2 regions of the Mesorhizobium sp. WSM4871 genome follow, and region 2 is predicted to be linked to the other one. Evidence: predicted binding sites of a transcription regulator. Region 2 holds the regulator's gene; the other holds the start of a gene.
What was found. The regulator HrcA, encoded in region 2, represses chaperone genes, less so after heat shock. The targets are predictions, from matches to a motif close to GTTAGCACTCNCNNNNNGNGAGTGCTAAC.
Positions count from the first base shown of each region.

Region 1: a site for HrcA is predicted at 2,363-2,391, ahead of AC0L2H_RS11385 (co-chaperone GroES). Genes of this name have one in related genera too.

Region 1 is NZ_JBVVPU010000004.1:414,415-419,582, reverse strand. It holds gene AC0L2H_RS11395 (hypothetical protein) at 1-125, opposite strand, end outside; gene groL (chaperonin GroEL) at 204-1,835, opposite strand; gene AC0L2H_RS11385 (co-chaperone GroES) at 1,892-2,206, opposite strand; gene AC0L2H_RS11380 (hypothetical protein) at 2,447-2,875, shown strand; gene AC0L2H_RS11375 (usg protein) at 2,894-3,163, shown strand; gene AC0L2H_RS11370 (DUF982 domain-containing protein) at 3,230-3,487, opposite strand; gene AC0L2H_RS11365 (hypothetical protein) at 3,610-3,741, opposite strand; gene AC0L2H_RS11360 (Hsp20 family protein) at 3,982-4,440, shown strand; gene AC0L2H_RS11355 (Hsp20/alpha crystallin family protein) at 4,496-5,035, shown strand; gene AC0L2H_RS11350 (periplasmic heavy metal sensor) at 5,134-5,168, opposite strand, start outside.
Region 2 is NZ_JBVVPU010000008.1:38,921-44,088, forward strand. It holds gene AC0L2H_RS17330 (LysE family translocator) at 1-400, opposite strand, end outside; gene AC0L2H_RS17335 (PQQ-dependent sugar dehydrogenase) at 483-1,835, opposite strand; gene AC0L2H_RS17340 (hypothetical protein) at 1,973-2,170, opposite strand; gene hrcA (heat-inducible transcriptional repressor HrcA) at 2,182-3,279, opposite strand; gene rph (ribonuclease PH) at 3,437-4,153, shown strand; gene AC0L2H_RS17355 (VOC family protein) at 4,337-4,747, shown strand; gene rdgB (RdgB/HAM1 family non-canonical purine NTP pyrophosphatase) at 4,747-5,168, shown strand, end outside.

The sequences.
Region 1 (5,168 bases), on a different contig from region 2:
TCCACCGCGTCCAGCAATCCGTCGACAAGCGGCGCCAGCGCCGTCTTGCACTCCGTCTCATAGTTGAAATCGGTTTTCGGAAGGGTTGGCGCCGCGATGTGTCCAAAACTGTTCATCATATCCATGGCAACACCTGCAGATATTGGTCACGCAGGGCCGTGCCCACCAGCGGGCACGGCCCGTTTGTCCTCGAAGTCTGGACCTCAGAAGTCCATGCCGCCACCGCCGGGCATCGCCGGAGCAGCCGCTTCCTTCTTCGGCTTCTCGGCCACCATCGCCTCCGTGGTGACGAGCAGTCCGGCGACGGACGCGGCGTCCTGCAGAGCCGTGCGCACGACCTTGGCCGGGTCGATCACGCCCTGCCCATAGAGATCGCCGAACTCATTGGTCTGGGCGTTCCAGCCATAGCCGAAATCGGTCTTTTCGCGCAGCTTGCCGACGATGATCGAGCCTTCGGCGCCGGCGTTCTCGGCGATCTGGCGCACCGGCGCTTCGATCGCGCGACGCACGATCTCGACACCGGTCTTCTGGTCGGGGTTGTCGACCAGGATTCCGTCCAGCGCCTTCGCCGCCCTCAGCAACGCCACGCCGCCGCCGGGCAGAACGCCTTCCTCGACCGCCGCGCGGGTCGCGTGCAAGGCGTCGTCCACCCGGTCCTTGCGCTCCTTGACCTCGACCTCCGTCGAACCGCCAACGCGGATCACGGCGACACCCCCGGCGAGCTTGGCCAGCCGCTCCTGCAGCTTTTCGCGGTCGTAGTCGGAGGTGGTCTCCTCGATCTGCGCCTTGATTTGGGTGATGCGTCCCTGGATTTCGCCCTTGCGACCGGCGCCATCGACGACGGTGGTGTTCTCCTTCTCGATCACCACCTTCTTGGCGCGGCCAAGCATCTCCAGCGTCACGTTCTCCAGCTTGATGCCCAAGTCTTCCGAGATCGCCGTTCCGCCGGTCAGGATGGCGATGTCCTCCAGCATGGCCTTGCGGCGATCGCCGAAGCCCGGCGCCTTGACGGCCGCGACCTTCAGCCCGCCGCGCAGCTTGTTGACGACGAGCGTCGCCAGAGCCTCGCCCTCGACGTCCTCGGCAATGATCAGCAGCGGCTTGCCCGATTGCACGGCAGCTTCGAGCACCGGAAGCATGGCCTGCAGGTTTGAGAGTTTCTTTTCGTGGATCAGCACATAGGGTTCATCGAGCTCGACGCGCATCTTGTCCTGGTTGGTGATGAAATAGGGCGAGAGATAGCCGCGGTCGAACTGCATGCCTTCGACGACTTCGAGCTCGGTCTCGGCGGTCTTGGCCTCCTCGACCGTGATGACGCCCTCATTACCGACCTTTTCCATCGCCTCGGCGAGGAAGCGGCCGATCTCGGCATCGCCATTGGCCGAGATGGCGCCGACCTGGGCGATCTCGTCGTTCCTGGTCACCTTCCTGGCATTGGCTTTGAGTTCGGCGACAACGGCGTCGACCGCCTTGTCGATGCCGCGCTTCAGGTCCATCGGGTTCATGCCCGAGGCCACCGCCTTGGCCCCTTCCCTGACGATCGACTGCGCCAGAACCGTCGCGGTCGTGGTGCCGTCGCCGGCGATGTCGTTGGTCTTCGAAGCGACTTCGCGCACCATCTGCGCGCCCATGTTTTCGAACTTGTCCTCAAGCTCGATTTCCTTGGCGACGGTGACGCCGTCCTTGGTGATGCGCGGGGCGCCGAACGACTTGTCGATGACGACGTTGCGGCCTTTGGGGCCGAGCGTGACCTTCACCGCGTTGGCGAGGATGTCGACGCCGCGCAGCATTTTCTCGCGGGCTTCGGTATGGAATTTCACTTCCTTGGCAGCCATGGATCACTCCTTCGATTAGGCAGCTTTTCGTTGACTGATTGCTTGTCCGGCCCCGCTCAGGCGGCCTTCTTCACTTCGGCGCTGGCGTCGATCACGCCCAGCACGTCGCTCTCCTTCATGATGAGCAGGTCCTCGCCGTCGAGCTTGATCTCGGTGCCGGACCACTTGCCGAACAGGATGCGATCGCCGACCTTGACATCGAGAGGCTGTAGCTGGCCGGCCTCGTCACGCGCGCCCGATCCGGCGGCGATGACCTCGCCCTCCTGCGGCTTTTCCTTGGCGGTGTCGGGAATGATGATGCCACCGGCGGTCTTCTCGTCGACCTCGATGCGGCGAACTAGGATACGGTCATGCAATGGGCGGAACGTCATGTTGTTCTCCTCATAGGACAAACAGGTTTTCTTGGACCTCCCTTCGCGGCCGACCGGCACAACGGTCGACGCGACGGTGCGTGACCCCTGTTCGGGCATCGCGCGCATATCGAGTTAGTCTGCCAATAACGGGTTTCAAGAGGATTTCGAAAATTTTTTGGCACTCGGTATGGTCGAGTGCCAATGCACTGTAATCATGCGGTTATTTGTCATTTGGCGACTTGAAATCGGCCCGGCGCATTGCAAGATATTGCCGAAAGCGGAGCCGGCGCGACGGCCCCGATATACCCAAGCCGAGGAGTTTATTGCGAGCGGAGAATAGCAATGGAAGACCACCTCTCGACAATCGTCCCTTCCATGTCGACTGAAACATCGGATCTGAACCGCCTTCTGGATCCGGCACGATTCTTCAAGCACCCGACGGATGTGCTGAGCGACGGCAATCTCGATGTCTTCGAAAAGCGCGCCATTCTCGCATCATGGGCATCCGACGCCTGCGCGGTCGAATGCATGCCGTCACTGCGCCAACCGCCCGGCGCCGAACGGCCGATACTTTTCGACACAATCATGGAAGCCCTGCAGCAGCTTGACCGGAATGGCATGGAACGGCCCGCCGAGCCGGAGCGTTGTTCGATTTTCGGCGGTATGAGCGCCGACAACTTCAGTTGATGTTGAAAGGAGACGCGTATGGTCAGCAGGGAGTTCCAGCTTCAGATGCAGGGCTTCGGACTTACGACGGCGGAGATCCATTACCGCCTTCCCGACCATCGGAGCCTGCTGCAGCTTTTCGTCTGGCAGGAATACGACATCGCCCCCGATTTCCCGACGCTGAAACATTTCCTCGAGTATTGGGAGCGCGAGATCGAAGGTCCGCTGCATTCCGTGCGCGTCGCCCATCACCGCCTGATTCAACCTTCCGAATGGCGGTCTGTGGACGGTGTAGTCACCCTTCAATAATTGCCAAATGGCCTGAGGACGGATCCGGCGGCGTCAGCCGCCCCCCGCGATGCGGGCAATGGCCGGTCAGGCAGACTTACGGCCGCGGACAAGCAATCCGGCCGCGCGAGCCGCCTTGACGAAGGCTGTGCGGGCCTCGCGCCCCGTACGCCAGCCGTCGAGAGCGTCGCGGCAGGCGCGATAGGCTGCGCGCCAGCTTCGGTCGCGCGCCCATTGCGGCCACTGCTGCATGCATTCGATGGCTTCCCAGCTGCTGGCGACCTTGCGCTCTCCGTCGGATTGCAGCTTGAGCGTGATCGGCTCGGAAAACGGGACGTCGTTCATCACTTCCTCCTTCTTCTTCCGTTTCTAGAGCAAGTAGAGCAAGTAAACCGGTGGCCGATGTCGGCACCGGTCGACGAGATGGTTCCTTCCTCGGTGCGCTTCAAGTCTCCTGGCGCCAACTTTTATATGTTGTCGGCATGGGTTCGAGGAGCCCGATCAGCCACTCTTTGGCGGCGGCAGAGGACACTGGTCGGGGCGATGTCGGCGATGACGGCGTCGTCCACCAGCACCGAAATGATGTCGTCGCGTGTCATGGACTTGATATCCTCCATGCAGCGTGCCGGCGCGATCCTTGATGACGGTTGAGACCGGCATTGCCGGCCACAATGTTGCAACAAAAAAATCGTCCAGCGGCATTGAATCTGGTCTTGATTCCGGGCTCACAATATCCAAATCGACAGTGCCGGCCGCCCAACGGGGCCGGCAGAAACCCAAGGGGCGCCAAAGCTCTTTGGCGCTCCTCGTACCTATGTTGCTCAATGGAGGATGTAGCTATGAGAAACGCATTTGACTTTTCCCCGCTCTATCGGTCGAGCATCGGCTTCGACCGCGTCTTCAACCTGCTGGAAAACGCGCCTCAGGCAGTTGACAGCTGGCCGCCGTATGACATCGAGCGAAGCGACGAGAACAGCTATCGCGTGAAGATCGCCGTCGCCGGCTTTTCTGAAGACGATCTCGATATCAGCCACGAGCCGAACCTTCTCGTGGTGTCGGGCGAGCGCAAGGAACAGGACAAGGTGCAGTATCTGCATCGCGGCCTGCCGTTGCGGCCGTTCACACGGCGCTTCGAGCTTGCCGACCATATGGTGGTCACCGGCGCCTCGCTAAACAACGGCCTGCTGACGATCGACCTCGTGCGCGAAGTACCCGAGGAGATGAAGCCGCGTCGTATCGCAATCGCCAAGGAGGACAGTGCGCCGAAGGCGCGACAGGTCGAGAAGCAGGCCGCCTGAGAGAAGGCGGTCTGACGACGCCTTCGACACAACCAATCGAGAAAGGAAAACACCAATGGCTATTCGTGATCTCATCCCATGGGGCCGGGAGAATAGTCCGGTTCCCACCCTCTATCGTGACGACGACCGCGATCCGTTCATGGCGTTGCATCGCGAGATGAACCGCATGATCGACGAGGCGTTCCGCGGTTTCGAAACGCGGATGCCCTCGCTCCGCGGATTTTCGTCGGCGCGCGCCAACTGGCCAAGCGTTGAAATCTCCGATGGCGAGAAGGAGATCCGCGTAATTGCCGAAATCCCCGGCATGGATGAAAAAGACGTCGAGCTTATGCTCGACGACGGCGTGCTGACGTTGCGTGGCGAGAAGCGGTCCGAGACCGAGGACAAGGACAGGCACTTCTCCGAGCGGTTCTACGGCCGCTTCGAACGGCGCATTCCGCTTGGCTACGAGGTCGAGGAGGAGAAGGTGAACGCCGCCTTCCACAACGGCGTGCTCACCGTGACGCTCCCCAAGACCCAGCGCGCACAGGCGAAGGCCCGGCGCATCGCCATCAGTGGCGGCGGCGCCAGTTCTGCCGGCGAGAGCAAGCACTGACCGCGTTGGCGGCCGGGCGCAATCGCGTCCGGCTGCGCTTGATGGTGAAATTCCGCAAGCCGCGCTTGCGATCCAGCCGTCAGCTGACCCTGCCGGAGCTAGCTTCCGGTAGCGGGCTTTGCCCTGACGTTCT
Region 2 (5,168 bases):
TGATGGCGAGGTAGAAGATCATCGTCTTCGGATTGCCGAGGGTGACGGCAAGGCCGGCGACGAAGCTCGATACCAGCCCGCCCTTGCCCTTCCTGGCTTCAACCGTTTCGGGCGTGATGCCGCTCGTCCAGAACCGCCAGCCGAGGAAGGCAAGATAGGCAACGCCGAACCATTTGATCGCCAGGAACACCATGCCGAAGGTCTGCGCGACAAAAGCGAGGCCGAGCACCACGGCGGTGAGATAGATAAGATCGGCGAGCATCAGCCCGAACGACATCGCCAGCGAAGAGCGGAAGCCGGAGCCGAGCGCACGCGCCACCAGCGCGGTGACGCCAGGACCGGGAATGGCGGCGGCGATACCGAGGGCAGCACTGTAGGCGAGGAATCCTGCAAGGGTCATGGTCAGCCTTGTCGCACAAAGGTGGGCTGGCGTGAATTCGCTGACGGCCGGATTCGATTGCACCAGCGGTGCAAACCGCCGGTCAGGACCGGTGGGCGTCGTAAGTCACGCGCCAGATGGTGCCGTTGCCGTCCTCGGTGACGATCAACGCGCCGTCTTTGGCCACCGCGACACCGACCGGGCGGCCCCAGACTTCGTCGTCGGAGACAACGAAGCCGGTCATGAAATCCTCATACTCGCCGGTCGGCTTGCCATCCCTGAACTTCAGCCGGACGACCTTGTAGCCGGTCCTGACGCCGCGGTTCCACGAACCGTGCAAGGCTACGAAAGCATCCCCCTCATAGTCGGATGGGAAGCCCTTGCCGTCATAAAAGACGATGTTGAGCGGCGCCGAATGCGCCTGCATCAGCACGTCGGGAACGATGGTTTTGTCGGCAAGGTCGGGCCGCTCGCCCTTGCGGCGCGGATCCTCGTTGTTGCCGATATAGTACCAGGGCCAGCCGTAGAAGCCGCCTTCCCGGACGGTCGTTGCAAATTCGAACGGCACATTGTCGCCCAGCGAGTCGCGCTCGTTGACGACGCACCACAAGGCGCCCGTCGCCGGCTGGATGGTCATGCCCGCGCAGTTGCGCAGGCCGGTGGCCACGACCCGCCTGTTCTTGCCGTCCGGATCGAAGGCCAGCACATCGGCGCGGCCATCCTCCATGCCCCAGGCCGCGCCCAGCGGCTTCGACTTCACCCAGGCGTCGAGGCCGCCTTCCGGTTCCTTCCCCATGCCCTCCTCGCCCACATTCGAGTAGGAGCCGACCGAGAAATAGAGCGTCTTGCCGTCCTGCGAGAAGGCAATGTCGCGGGTCCAATGGCTCTTCCTGGGAATGTTATCGACGATGGTCTCCGGGTCACCCCGGGCTTTCAGGTCACCATTGCGATAGGCAAAGCGCACGACGCCGTTGCTGTTGGCGATATAGACCCACTGCGGATTGTCGCCCGGGGGATAAAAGGCAATGCCATAGGGCCGGGTGAGATTATTGGCGAAGATCGCCGTCTCGGCGGGTCGCGCGCTGCCTTCGGCGAGGCGATAGAGGCGTATCTGGTTGTCATTGCTGTTGGCCACGAACAGGTCGCCGTTCGGGGCAACGCGGACAACACGCGGATTGATGATGCCGGAGGCGATCATTTCCGCCGAAAAGCCCGGCGGCAGGATCGGCTTGGCTTCTTCAGGCCGCTGCGCCACGCCGGGGCTGTTCGAGGCGGATTCGGTAATGAATGGCGCCTGCAGATCCTCAGGCCGGATCAGGCGGCGCACCCCCGGCCGGTCGGCGTGCCAGTCGCCGAAGGCAGCTTCGCCCTTCAGCAGCGGCTCAGCCGCCTGCTGAGCAAAAGCGGCTGTCGCGACAAGCAGGACGGCGCCCAAAAGACCGGCAAATCGGATCATCCTGCCTCCAGCGTCAACTTCCCTTCATGCATGTCGTCATCGCAGAACCGCCGCACACTTTGCGCGACATGCAACTTTTGCGCGACATGCATTAGAACGAGGAACGGGCAGAAGCCGTTCCGCGCTTGACCCTTGCCTCACATCCCCGCGGCGTAAAAATCATCGTCAAGGCGCTTTTCCAGCGTGACGAGGTCATCCGGCAATGGCAGGCCCATGGCGCGCATTTCCCTCAGCTTTTCGCGCAGCTGCTCCTGGATCTCATGCTGGTCCTCGGGCTGATTGACCATTTCTTCCAGCAACAGGCTGATCTGGGCCTTGAATGATTCCAGCGCCATTGTTCTTCTCCTTACCGCAGCATCCGGGAAATAAGCTGGGCCGTATAGTCGACCATCGGTACTATGCGCGCATAGTTCAGCCGGGTCGGGCCGATCACGCCAAGCGCACCGATGACGCGAGCGTCCTTGTCGCGATAGGGCGCCACCACCAGCGACGAGCCCGACAGCGAAAACAGCTTGTTTTCCGAGCCGATGAAGATGCGAACGCCCGGCCCGTCCTCGGCGAGGTCTAGCAGCTGGATCAGCCCGTCCTGCGTTTCCAGGTCCTCGAACAGATGCCTGAGCAGTTCGATGTCGGCCTGGGCGGTGACGTTTTCCAGGAGATTGGCGCGGCCGCGCACGATGAGCCGCGCCGGCAGGCCGCTTTCGGCGCCGGCCCAAACCGCCAGGCCCTTCTCGACCAAATCCTGCGACAACGTGTCGAGGGCGGCTCTCGTCTCTTCCTTGATGCGGGCGATCTCGATGCGTGCCTCGGCCAGCGTGCGGCCGCGGATATGGGCGTTGAGGAAGTTCGACGCCTCATGCAATTGCGAGACGGTGATGCCGGCGGGCAGGTCGACGACGCGATTTTCGACGTCGCCGTTCTGCGAGACCAGCACGGCCAGCGCCTTGGTCGGCTCGAGCTGGATGAATTCGATATGTTTCAGCGCCACTTCGTTCTTGGCGGCGAGCACCAGGCCGGCGCCGCGCGACATGCCGGACAGCATCTGGCTGGCTTCGGTGAGCATATGCTCCAGCGTCGCGCCCGAGCCGGAAGCCCGCACCTGCGCCTCGATGATGCGGCGCTCCTCGTCGGAAAGGTCGCCAAGCTCCATGAAGGCGTCGACGAAGAAGCGCAGGCCGGCCTGCGTCGGCAACCGGCCGGCCGAGATATGCGGCGCGTAAATCAGTCCGAGATGCTCGAGGTCGCTCATCACGTTGCGGATGGTGGCCGGCGACAGTGACGACGGCAGGATCCGCGACAGGCTGCGCGAGCCAACCGGTTCGCCGTCCCTGAGATAGGAATCGACAATGCGCCGGAAAATATCGCGCGAGCGCATATCAAGCGATTGGAGTGCTGGCGACTGAAGCACGGGAGACTGGGACGCGGGATCGACTGCCTTGGTCATTCGGGCCAAAAACCTCCGATATCAAGGATATAGAGTTCGGCGGTGTCAGCGCAACCCGGTTGCTTCAGCGAGACCCGGTCCATTTTCCTTTGCGCCCTGCGCGCCGTGCGGTTACAAGCCGGCCACGATTCCAGAAATAACAAGAAAGAAGCCCCGAATGCGCCCTTCCAAACGCCAACCCGACGAAATGCGCGCGATCTCCTTCGAGCGCGGCGTTTCCAAGCATGCGGAAGGCTCATGCCTGGTGAAATTCGGCGACACGCATGTTTTGTGCACGGCCAGCCTTGAGGAGAAGGTGCCGGGCTGGATGCGCAATTCCGGCAAGGGCTGGGTGACGGCCGAGTATGGCATGCTGCCGCGTTCGACCGGCGAGCGCATGCGCCGCGAGGCCTCCGCCGGCAAGCAGGGCGGGCGCACGCTGGAAATCCAGCGGCTGATCGGCCGTTCGCTGCGCGCCGTGGTCGATCTGCAGGCGCTGGGCGAGCAGCAGATCACCGTCGACTGCGACGTGATCCAGGCCGATGGCGGCACGCGCACCGCCTCGATAACCGGCGGTTGGGTGGCGCTGTACGACTGCCTGCGCTGGATGGAAGCTCGACAGATGGCCAGCGTCGCCAAGGTGCTGAAGGACCATGTCGCGGCGATCTCCTGCGGCATTCATGACGGCCAGCCGGTGATCGACCTCGATTATATCGAGGATTCCTCGGCCGGCACCGACGCCAATTTCGTCATGACCGGCAAGGGCGGCATCGTCGAGATCCAGGGCACGGCCGAGGGCGAGCCTTTCTCGGAAGAGCAGTTCGCGGCGCTGATGGGCCTGGCCAAGAAAGGCATCCAGCGTCTGGTCAGCTTGCAGCAGATGGCCGTGGTGTAGGCTTTCAATGCCGAGCCTGGACACCCCCCTCTGGCCTGCCGGCCATCTTCCCCGCAAGGGGGGAGATCGGGTGTCATCGCGGCTTTCGCCAATCTCCAACGTTGCAAAGCGGGCGCTAGCCTCGAAGCCGCTGATCTCCCCCCTTGCGGGGAAGATGGCTGGCAGGCCAGAGGGGGGTGCCTCGTGACGCCCTCTGCAATCCTGGAATCTGCCCTCTACGTCACCGACCTTGCCGACGCCGAATCCTTCTATCGCGATGTGCTCGGCCTCGATCTGCTGGGCAAGATCGACGGCCGCCATCTCTTCTTCCGCTGCGGATCCGGTGTGCTGCTGATCTTCAATGCCGAGGCGACGAAAGTGCCGCCGGCGCCCGACGCCAGGCTGAAAGTGCCGCCGCACGGCACGGTCGGTGAAGGCCACCTCTGCTTTGCCGCAAGCGCGGACGAGATCGTGCGCTGGAAGGCACATCTGGAGCGCAAGAAAATCGCCATCGAAAGCGAGTTCGAATGGCCGCAAGGCGGGCGCTCCATCTATATTCGCGATCCCTCCGGCAATTCGATCGAATTCGCCGAACCGAGAATCTGGGGCATCTGATGCATGCGCTGAACGGACAGAAAATCGTCGTCGCCAGCCACAATGAAGGCAAGCTGCGCGAATTCGCCGACCTGATGGCGCCCTTCGGTTTCGAAGCGAAGTCGGCAAAGGAGTTTGGCCTGCCGGAACCGGACGAGACCGGCACCACCTTTGAGGAGAACGCCTATATCAAGGCTTTTGCCGCCGCCCAGGCGACCGGCCTGCCAGCCTTGTCGGACGATTCCGGCCTGTGCGTCGACGCGCTTGACGGCGCGCCCGGCGTCTACACCGCCAATTGGGCCGAAACCCCGGATGGTTCGCGCGACTTCGGCATGGCCATGCAGCGCACCGAGGTGGCGCTGCAGGACGTCGGCGCGGTCGACCCGGCACAGCGCAAGGGCCGCTTCGTCGCCGTCATCTGCCTGGCCTTCCCCGATGGTGC